Rhodopseudomonas palustris: one gene and its partner. The protein of the gene in region 2 interacts with the protein of the main gene of each other region in a pairwise test. Links are inferred from orthologs where the notes say so. Each region holds a gene or a part of one and is shown on either strand. Other genes may lie near its edges.

Region 1 (4,888 bases), 3.2 Mb from region 2 along the record:
ATTGTGCGCGAAGCCTATGATCGAACCCGCACCGTCGAGTGTTGCGGCCATGATGGGGCTGACCACAGCCACGGCTTGGTCGCCGGGACTGCTTAAGAGCGGCCCTTACTCACGTTCAAAGATGAAGCGAGCCACCCGGCTCGCTTTTTTCTTGTCCGGCGTAGCAGCGGCAAATTTCCGTTATGCAGCCTGCTCGGCCGATTGCCGGCTCCGCCAGATCGAACCTGCGATCAGCACCACGATAGCGCCGACCACGGCGAACAGATGTTCGCCGACGCTGCCGTTGTTGGCGAGGTGCGTGTACATCCCCACCATTGCGAACAGCGCATCGAGCTGACCACCGATCGGCGCGTCGAGCTTGTGTACCAGCGGCAACGCAACCGGGTCTGTCGCGATCACTTGTCCGGCGATCCAGCCGAGCAGCGCCGCGCCGGCCCACACCAGGATCGGCAGTTTCTCCAGCACCATCAGGATCAGCGCCGCGCCCGCGACGATCAGCGGCACGCTGATTGCCAGCCCGAGGATCAGCAGCGGCACGCTTCCGTCGGCGGCGGCGGCAACCGCGATGACGTTGTCGAGACTCATGATGATGTCGGCGACGACCACAATCTGAACGGCGTGCAACAGATGCGAGGCCGCCTGGACGCTGTCTTCGTCTTCAGTCTCGGGGACCACCAGCTTGGCGGCGATCACCAGCAGCGCCAGTCCGCCGACCAGCTTCAGATAGGGCCACTCCATCAGCGTGGCGACGATGCCGGTGAAGACGATGCGGAGCAGGACGGCAGCGCCCGCGCCGAGCACCATGCCCCACAATCTGTGGTTCGGCTTCAGGCCGCGGCAGGCGAGCGCGATCACCAGGGCGTTGTCGCCAGACAACAGCACGTTGATCCAGATGATCTTGCTGACGGAAATCCAGAATTCGGGCTGCTGAACGCCGCTCTTGAATTGGGCGACGACCGACCAGAAGGTCGCGGGGTCAAAGACGTGCAGCACCCAGTCCACGATCTTTCCCCGACTTAGCCGGCATCCCGCGGCCGCTGACGATGAGTGGCCGGGGACGTCCGACGGTAATGCTTATCCGACGATTTCGTTGCCGGAGAAGAACTGGGCGATCTCGATCTTGGCGGTTTCCGCCGCGTCCGAACCGTGCACCGAGTTCTCGCCGATCGACTTGGCGTGCAGCTTGCGGATGGTGCCGTCAGCCGCCTTCGACGGATCGGTCGCGCCCATCACGTCGCGGTACTTCGCGATCGCGCCCTCGCCTTCGAGCACCTGAACCACCACCGGGCCGGAGATCATGAAGTCGACCAGTTCGCCGAAGAACGGGCGTTCCTTGTGCACGGCGTAGAAGGTCTCGGCCTGGTCGCGGGTCATGCGGATGCGCTTCTGGGCGACGATCCGCAGACCGGCCTTTTCGATCAGCGCGTTGATCGCGCCAGTGATGTTGCGCTCGGTCGCATCGGGCTTGAGAATCGAGAAAGTCCGTTCGATCGCCATGGAATGTCCTTGAAAGCTAAGGGCGGGAGGAGTTGCCGGGCTTATATCGACGCCGCCGCGCTCGGGCAAGCTACGGGGGACGATTCATCCGGCACTGATCTGCTCGATCCGGTTGCCTTTACGGCCCGACCCGGCCAAAACGCGCCATGCTCACGCTTACCGACATTTCGATCCGGCTCGCCGGACGGCTGCTGATCGACCAAAGTTCGGTCCAGATCGCCCCCGGCGCACGCGTCGGCTTCATCGGCCGCAACGGCGCCGGTAAATCCACCCTGTTTCGCGCGATCCGCGGCGAGCTTGCAACCGAGACCGGCCGCATCACCCTGCCGCCGCGGTGGCGGATCGGCAGCCTCGCTCAGGAGGCCCCGAACGGCCCCGAGACGCTGCTGGAAGTGGTGCTGGCCGCCGACGTCGAGCGGGCCGCGCTGCTGCTCGAGGCCGAAACCGCGCATGACCCGCACCGCATTGCCGACATTCAGACCCGGCTTGTGGACATCGACGCGCACTCGGCGCCGGCGCGGGCCAGCGCCATTCTCAGCGGCCTCGGCTTCTCCGCCGCCGACCAGGCCCGCTCCTGCTCGGAATTCTCCGGCGGCTGGCGGATGCGCGTGGCGCTCGCCGCGACGCTGTTCGCTGCCCCCGACCTGCTGCTGCTCGACGAACCGACCAACTATCTCGACCTCGAAGGCACGATGTGGCTCGAGGACCATCTCGCCAACTATCCGCGCACGGTGATCGTGATCAGCCACGATCGCGACCTGCTCGATACGTCGGTCAACGAGATCCTGCATCTCGACCGCGGCCGGCTGGTACACTTTCGCGGCAGTTACTCGGCCTACGCGGACTTCCGCGCCAACAAGCTGGCGCTCGACGCCAAGAATGCCAAGCGTGACGAAGCGCGGCGCAAGCATCTGCAGGACTTCGTCGACCGCTTCAAGGCCAAGGCGACCAAGGCGCGGCAGGCGCAATCGCGCGTCAAGATGCTGGAGAAGATGAAGCCGATCGCCCCGCTGGTGGCGGACGACACACCGGAGATCAATTTCCCGGCGCCCGAGAAAACGCTGTCGCCGCCGATCATCGCGGTCGACAACGTCGCGGTCGGCTACGATCCGAAGCACCCGGTTCTGCGGCACGTCACGCTGCGGATCGATCCGGACGACCGCATCGCGCTGCTCGGTGCCAACGGCAACGGCAAGTCGACGCTGGTGAAGCTGCTGGCAAACCGATTGGCGCCGTTCTCGGGATCGGTGACGCGGGCCGACAAGCTATCGATCGCGTACTTCGCGCAGCATCAACTCGACGAGCTGAACGAGGACGGCTCGACCTATGACCACGTCCGCAAGCTGATGCCGGATGCGCCGGAGAGCAGGATCCGGGCGCGCGCCGGCGCCATGGGCTTCTCCGGCAAGGCGGCCGACACCCTGGTCAAGAGCCTGTCGGGCGGCGAGAAGGCCCGCCTGCTGCTCGGGCTCGCGACCTTCTACGGCCCGAACATGATCATCCTCGACGAGCCGACCAACCACCTCGACATCGACAGCCGTGCGGCGCTGGCGGAGGCGATCAACGACTTCCCCGGCGCTGTGATCATGGTGTCGCACGACCGCTATCTGATCGACGCCTGCGCCGATCGACTGTGGGTGGTGGCCGATCACAAGGTGAAACAGTTCGACGGCGACCTCGACGATTATCGCCGAGCCGTGCTGTCATCGCGCGGCGCGCGGAGTGGGTCGTCAGAAGCCAAGGATCGCAAGGCCGATGATAGCGCCACCAAGGCGCCGGCATCGCGGACGAAGAAAACGGTTTCGCTGAAGCAGCAGATCGCCGATGCCGAAGCCGAGATCGACCGCATCACCGCGATCATCGAGAAGATCGATGCGGCGCTGGCAATCCCGGACCTTTTCACCCGCGATCCGAAACAGGCCGCTCAGCTCAGCACCGCGCGAGCCAACGCGCAGGCGGCGTTGCAGGCTGCTGAAGAGAAGTGGTTGGAAGCAAGTGCGGCGCAGGACGCCGCACAAGGCTGAGAGTTATTGCGCAGAGCGGGCGCTTCGCTTCTTCGCCCGCGTCGGCTTCCGCTCCTGCACGGCCTCCGGTGCACGCTCGATCACGCTGAGCCGGCCCGCCGTGAAGGTGTAGATGCCGGCACGCGCTCCGCGGTTGTAGGTCAGGACCGCGAGACGGTCGCCGCGCTCATTGTTGGACAGGCTGACGTGGTCCGGCGCGCCGAGGCCGCGCGCGACGTCGCATTCGGTGTGACCGAGCGCGACGGTGCCGCCCGGCGTCATCGGAGCGGCCTGCCCGTCCTGCGGCGCGTTGGGATCGCCCGGCGGCGGCCCCATGCCCGGACAGCGGCCGTCGGCGCTGATCAGGTCTTCAGGGGTAACCGGCTTGTCCGGCGTCAGCGGCGGGGTCTCGATCGAGATGTTCTTGATGAACACCCGGCCCGGCTTGGAGAACCATTCGGCGTCGCGCGACAGGAATTCAGGGGTGCCGGAACAGCCCGCAAGCAGGGGCGTCGCAAGCGCCAGCGTGATGAATAGCGGCCGCACGGAAAACTTCTGATACACGATCGATCACGCCCCAATAGAGATCTTAAGCACTTGTCCAATCATCGATTTACGGCACCACCGTGACAGGCCTTGCCGTAACTCTGCGGTCGCCTGCGGCGTCCACAGCCTCTTGCCTGGTCTCGTCCTAGTCCCGCCGTTGCCACCGACCGGCCTCGTCGGCCTGCCAATAGGTCACCTCGAAAGCCTTCGCCTTGCACTGCTTCCAGGCGTCGCGGGCCATCGCCACCGCCTCGTCGTCATCGCCGTTGAACAGCAACACCATCCGTTCGTAGCTGCCCGAGTCCTCGGGCAGCGCCGCATTGTCGACCAAGAACCGAACCTTGGCGCCGTTCGGATTGCCCTCGCTCGTCGTCAGCAGGATCGGCTGATGCGCGGCGTCTGCCACACGCCAGGTGGCGTGCGGCAGGAACGAGTCGTCGCGATAGGTCCAAAGATGCGAGTCGAGCGCGTCGGCCCGCTCCTCGGACGTCGACTGCACCACCACCCGCCAGCCGCGCGCGAGTGATTTCTCGAGCAGCGGCGGCAGCACCTGTTCGATGGTCCTGCCTTGGAGGTGATAGAACAGCACTTCGGTCATCGTGCGCCAATTACTTCTTGGCTTCGTAGTACTCCGCCACGAGCTGATTGAGCAGGCGGACGCCGTAGCCCGAGCCCCAGCTCTGATTGATCTCGTTCTTCGGCGAGGCCATCGCGGTGCCGGCGATGTCGAGATGCGCCCACGGCGTGCCGTCGACGAAGCGCTGCAGGAACTGCGCCGCGGTGATCGAACCGCCGTTGCGCGACCCGGTGTTCTTCATATCGGCGAACTGGGAGTCGATCTG
Region 2 (5,603 bases):
GCCAGACCGACGAACGCCGGATAGGTTTCGAGCAGATTGCGGAAGGCCCGGTTGGCGCGGCCGGCAAACCGTCCCGTCGGCGTTCGTAGCTCGTCTCGGGGACCTGCCTGATAGTCGCCGCCAAGCTCCATGGTGGTCGGGATGGAAGCCAGGAACATCTGCACGATCAGCAGCACCACGCTCCAGCCCAGCACCGTGATCTCGGTCGGCATCGGCGGCATCGTTTCCCCCAAGGTGAGCGGCGGCGCACAGGAGCACGCCGCCGGCACTTACTCCAGTGTCAGAGATCCAGCACCAAGCGCGCCGGGTCTTCCAGGCTCTCCTTGACGCGAACCAGGAAGGTCACGGCTTCCTTGCCGTCGATCACTCGGTGATCATAGCTCAGCGCCAAATACATCATCGGGCGCACTTCGATCTTGCCGCCGATCACAACCGGGCGTTCCTGGATTTTGTGCATGCCGAGAATGCCGGACTGCGGCGCATTCAGGATCGGGGTCGACATCAGCGACCCGTAGATTCCGCCGTTGGTGATCGTGAAGGTACCGCCCTGCATCTCCTCGATCTTGAGCTGACCGTCACGAGCACGCTTGCCGTAGTCGACGATGCTCTTTTCGATGTCGGCGATCGACTTCTCGTCGCAGTCGCGCACCACCGGGACCACGAGGCCCTTGTCGGTGCCGACGGCGACGCCGATGTGGTAGTAGTTCTTGTAGATCAGGTCGGTGCCGTCCATCTCGGCGTTCACCGCCGGGATATCCTTCAGGGCCTGAACGCAGGCCTTGGTGAAGAAGCCCATGAAGCCGAGCTTGGCGCCGTGCTTCTTCTCGAACACGTCCTTGTACTGCGCGCGCAGCGCCATGACGTTGGTCATGTCGACCTCGTTGAAGGTCGTCAGCATCGCGGCGGTGTTCTGCACTTCCTTCAGGCGGCGCGCGATGGTCTGGCGCAGCCGGGTCATTTTCACCCGCTCTTCGCGTGCGGCGTCGTCGGCCGGAGACGGCCCGCGGACCTGCACCGCGGCGGCAGGCTGATTGACCGGGGTCGGCGCCGAGGCCGCCTTCTCAATCGCCGCCAGCATATCGCCCTTGGTGACGCGGCCGTCCTTACCGGAGCCTGGCACGGTCGAGGCGTCGACGCCGCTCTCGGTTGACAGCCGGCGCACCGACGGCGCCAGCGGCGCATCGGACGGCGGAGCCTTGGCGGCGGGAGCAGCCGCAGGGGCCGGTGCGGTCGGGGCAGGCGCAGCCGGGGCCGCGGCCTTCGCCGGAGCAGCGGCGGCCGGCTTGGCCGGCGCCGCGCCATCGGTGATCTGGCCGAGCAGCGCGCCGACCGCGACGGTCTCGCCGTCCTTGGCGACGATTTCGCCGAGCGTACCGGCCGACGGGGCCGGCACCTCGATGGTCACCTTGTCGGTTTCGAGCTCGACGAGCGGCTCATCGACAGCCACCGCCTCGCCAGGCTTCTTGAACCAGCGGCCGATGGTCGCCTCGGTCACCGATTCACCGAGCGTCGGAACGCGAATTTCAGTCATCGTCTTCGTCCTTTTGCAGCGTCGCGGCTGTCGCGCCGGCGCCCGCCCCGTGATCCAAACTCAGGAAAAACCGAAGGGCCGCCGTCAGGCGGCGGCCCGATGCGTCAACGCAACGCTTCGTCGAGGAACGCCTTGAGCTGCGCGAGGTGCTTCGACATCAGGCCGGTCGCAGTCGCCGCCGAGGCGGCGCGGCCGACGTAACGCGGCCGGCGATGCTTGGCTTCGATCTGGTTCTGCACCCACTCCAGATACGGCTCGATGAAGTGCCAGCCGCCCATGTTGCGCGGCTCCTCCTGACACCACACCAGCTCCGCATCCTTGAAGCGCGACAGCTCATGCACCAGCGTCTTCACCGGCACCGGATAGAGCTGCTCGACGCGCAGCAGATAGACGTCGTCGATGCCGCGCTTTTCGCGCTCGTCGTAGAGGTCGTAATAGACCTTGCCGGAGCACACCACGACGCGACGGATCTTGGCGTCCGCCACCAGCTTGGTCTTGTCGTCCGGCAGCGTCTGCGCGTCGTCGAGCAGCACGCGGTGGAAGCTGGTATCGGGGCCGAGTTCTTCGAGCCGCGAGATCGCCCGCTTGTGGCGGAGCAGCGACTTCGGCGTCATCAGGATCAGGGGCTTGCGGATCTCGCGCTTGAGCTGACGGCGGAGCGCATGGAAGTAGTTCGCCGGAGTGGTCGGATACACCACCTGCATGTTGTCTTCGGCGCACATCTGCAGATAGCGCTCGAGGCGGGCCGAGGAGTGCTCCGGTCCCTGGCCCTCGTAGCCGTGCGGCAGCAGGCAGACCAGACCCGACATGCGCAGCCACTTGCGCTCGCCCGACGAGATGAACTGGTCGAACAGCACTTGGGCGCCGTTGGCGAAATCGCCGAACTGGGCTTCCCACAGCGTCAGCGCGTTCGGCTCGGCCAGCGAATAGCCGTATTCGAAGCCAAGCACCGCCTCTTCGGACAGCAGCGAGTTGATCACCTCATAGTGGCCTTGGTCGGGCGAGAGGTGATTGAACGGGGTGTAGCGGGTCTCGTCTTCCTGATCGATCAGCACCGAATGGCGCTGCGAGAAGGTGCCGCGTTCGGAGTCCTGGCCCGACAGCCGGATGCGATGGCCTTCCAGCAGCATGGTGCAGAACGCCAGCGCTTCGCCGGTCGCCCAGTCGAGACCGTTGCCGCTGTCGATCGCGCGGGCGCGGTTTTCGAGGAAGCGCTGCACGGTGCGGTGCAAGCGGAAGCCCTCCGGCACCTTGGTGATCCTGCGGCCGATTTCCTTGAGGGTCGGCAGGTCGACGCCGGTGATGCCGCGGCGCGGCTCCTCTTCCTGGTCGGCGGACTTGAAGCCGGCCCACTTGCCGTCGAGCCAGTCGGCCTTGTTCGGCCGATAGCTGGACGCCGCTTCGAATTCGGCATCGAGCCGGGCGCGCCAGTCGGCCCGCGCCTTCTCGACCTCGCCTTCGGTGATGACGCCGTCGGCGATCAGGCGCTTGGAGTAGATCTCCAGCGTGGTCGGATGGCCGGCGATCTTGCGGTACATCAGCGGCTGGGTGAACGACGGCTCATCGCCCTCGTTGTGGCCGTGCCGCCGGTAGCAGAACATGTCGATGACGACAGGCTTGTGGAACTTCTGCCGGTATTCGACCGCGATCTTGGCGGCGAACACCACCGCTTCCGGATCGTCGCCGTTCACGTGGAAGATCGGCGCGTCGATCATCTTCGCCACATCCGACGGATACGGCGAGGAGCGCGAATAGCGCGGATAGGTGGTGAAGCCGATCTGGTTGTTGACGATGAAGTGGATCGAACCGCCGGTGCGGTAGCCCTTCAGATCGGACAAAGCGAAGCACTCGGCGACCACGCCCTGGCCGGCAAACGCGGCGTCGCCGTGCATCAGCAGCGGCAGCACCGAGATGCGCTCTTCCGGCAGATCGCCATGCTGATCCTGCTTGGCGCGCACCTTGCCGAGCACCACCGGATCTACGATCTCGAGGTGGGACGGGTTGGCGGTCAGCGACAGGTGGACCTTGTTGTGGTCGAACTCGCGGTCCGACGAGGCGCCGAGGTGATATTTGACGTCGCCCGAGCCTTCTACCTCGTCCGGGTTGGCCGAACCGCCCTTGAACTCGTGGAACAGCGCCCGGTGGGCCTTGGCCATCACCTGGGTCAGCACGTTGAGGCGGCCGCGATGCGGCATGCCGAGCACGATTTCACGGACACCGAGGTTGCCGCCGCGCTTGATGATCTGCTCCAGCGCGGGGATCAGCGCTTCGCCGCCATCGAGACCGAACCGCTTGGTGCCGGTGAACTTCAGGTCGCAGAACTTCTCGAAGCCTTCGGATTCGATCAGCTTCATCAGGATCGCGCGACGGCCCTCGCGGGTGAAGCTGATCTCCTTATCCGGACCTTCGATCCGCTCCTGGATCCAGGCCTTCTGCGCACCGTTGGAGATGTGCAGAAACTCGATGCCCATGGTCTGGCAGTAGGTGCGCTCGCAGATCGCGACGATCTCGCGGAGCGAGCCGTATTCCAGGCCAAGGACGTGATCGAGGAAGATCTTGCGGTCGAGATCGGCCTCGGTGAAGCCGTAGGAGCGGATGTCCAGCTCCTCGTGATCCTTCGCCGGCGACAGGCCGAGCGGATCGAGCTTGGCGTGGAAATGGCCGCGCATCCGGTAGGCGCGGATCAGCATCAGGGCCCGGACCGAGTCGCGGGTAGCCTGCAGCACGTCGGCGGAGGATAGCTCGACGCCGCGGCTCTGAGCCTTGGCCTGGATCTTCTGGCCGACGGCCTTTTCGACCTGGTTCCAGTTGCCGTCGAGCGCCGAGGTCAGCTCGTCCCGCGGGGTCAGCGGCCAGTTCGCCTGCTCCCAGGACGGGCCCTCGGCATTCTTCTGGATGTCGCCGGGGGCGTCTTTGAGGCTCCGGAAGAATGCCTGCCAGTCGGCATCAACCGAGGACGGATCGCTTTCGTACCGAGAGTACAGATCGTCGATATAGGTGGCGTTGGCGCCCTGTAGAAAGGAGGATAGGGCGAAAGCGGCATTCGCGTCCTGGCGAGACATGATTGCTTCCTGATTATGAGATCGCGACTTAATCGCGATAAGCTGATCCGGTTACCGGATCAGCAACATAGTGCACCTTTTATCCTATTCTAGGGAAATGTAAGCTCGGAACGACACAAGGTTTGAATTACGACTTCAACTTTTCGGCAAGCGTTTTACCCAGGCGCGCCGGCGACGGCGACACGGTGATGCCAGCCGCTTCCATGGCTGCGGTCTTCGAGGCCGCATCGCCCTTGCCGCCCGAAATGATCGCACCGGCGTGGCCCATGCGGCGGCCGGGAGGGGCGGTGACGCCGGCGATGAATCCGACCATCGGTTTCTTGCGGCCGCGCTTGGCCTCGTCGATCAGGAACTGGGCGGCGTCTTCTTCGGCCGAACCGCCGATCTCACCGATCATGATGATCGACTCTGTCTTGTCGTCGGCTAGGAACATCTCCAGCACGTCGATGAATTCGGTGCCCTTGACCGGGTCGCCGCCGATGCCGACCGCGGTGGTCTGGCCGAGGCCCTCGGCCGAGGTCTGGAACACCGCCTCATAGGTCAGGGTGCCGGAGCGCGACACGATGCCGACCGAGCCCGGCTTGAAGATGTTGGCCGGCATGATGCCGATCTTGCACTCGCCGGCGGTCATCACGCCCGGGCAGTTCGGCCCGATCAGGCGCGACTTCGAGCCATTCAGCGACCGCTTTACCCGCACCATGTCGAGCACCGGGATGCCCTCGGTGATGCAGACGATCAGCGGGATCTCGGCGTCGATCGCCTCGCAGATCGCGTCCGCGGCGCCCGGCGGCGGCACGTAGATCACCGACGCATCCGCCCCGGTCTTGTCGCGCGCCTCACGGACGGTGTCGAACACCGGCAGGCCGAGGTGGGTCGAGCCGCCTTTGCCCGGCGAGGTGCCGCCGACCATCTTGGTGCCGTAGGCGATCGCTGCCTCGGAATGGAAGGTACCGTTCTTGCCGGTGAAGCCCTGGCAGATAACGCGGGTGTTGCTGTCGATCAGAATGGAC

The links. The genes of interacting proteins can lie anywhere in the genome.
Region 1: the proteins of HZF03_RS00960 (region 2) and HZF03_RS15375 interact in binary tests that used the Escherichia coli proteins (3 or more experiments, as listed by UniProt). The link is inferred for Rhodopseudomonas palustris from one-to-one orthologs.

Annotation. Positions count from the first base shown.
Region 1 is NZ_CP058907.1:3,366,305-3,371,192, forward strand. Bases 1,188-4,082 are described here. They hold HZF03_RS15375 (ABC-F family ATP-binding cassette domain-containing protein), read left to right. Parts: upstream 1,188-1,643; coding sequence 1,644-3,521; downstream 3,522-4,082. Other genes in these bases: ndk (nucleoside-diphosphate kinase), read right to left, coding at 1,188-1,497; HZF03_RS15380 (hypothetical protein), read right to left, coding at 3,525-4,064. Outside these bases: HZF03_RS15360 (Crp/Fnr family transcriptional regulator), read left to right, coding at 1-96; HZF03_RS15365 (TerC family protein), read right to left, coding at 181-1,002; more of ndk, read right to left, coding at 1,075-1,187; HZF03_RS15385 (DNA polymerase III subunit chi), read right to left, coding at 4,192-4,644; HZF03_RS15390 (leucyl aminopeptidase), read right to left, coding at 4,655-4,888. UniProt on the Escherichia coli protein: Genetic data indicate it may be involved in ribosome assembly or function.
Region 2 is NZ_CP058907.1:203,204-208,806, forward strand. What follows is about bases 1,436-4,924. They hold HZF03_RS00960 (2-oxoglutarate dehydrogenase E1 component), read right to left. Parts: upstream 4,594-4,924; coding sequence 1,636-4,593; downstream 1,436-1,635. Other genes in these bases: odhB (2-oxoglutarate dehydrogenase complex dihydrolipoyllysine-residue succinyltransferase), read right to left, coding at 1,436-1,531; sucD (succinate--CoA ligase subunit alpha), read right to left, coding at 4,721-4,924. Outside these bases: HZF03_RS00950 (MAPEG family protein), read right to left, coding at 1-221; more of odhB, read right to left, coding at 281-1,435; more of sucD, read right to left, coding at 4,925-5,603. UniProt on the Escherichia coli protein: E1 component of the 2-oxoglutarate dehydrogenase (OGDH) complex which catalyzes the decarboxylation of 2-oxoglutarate, the first step in the conversion of 2-oxoglutarate to succinyl-CoA and CO(2).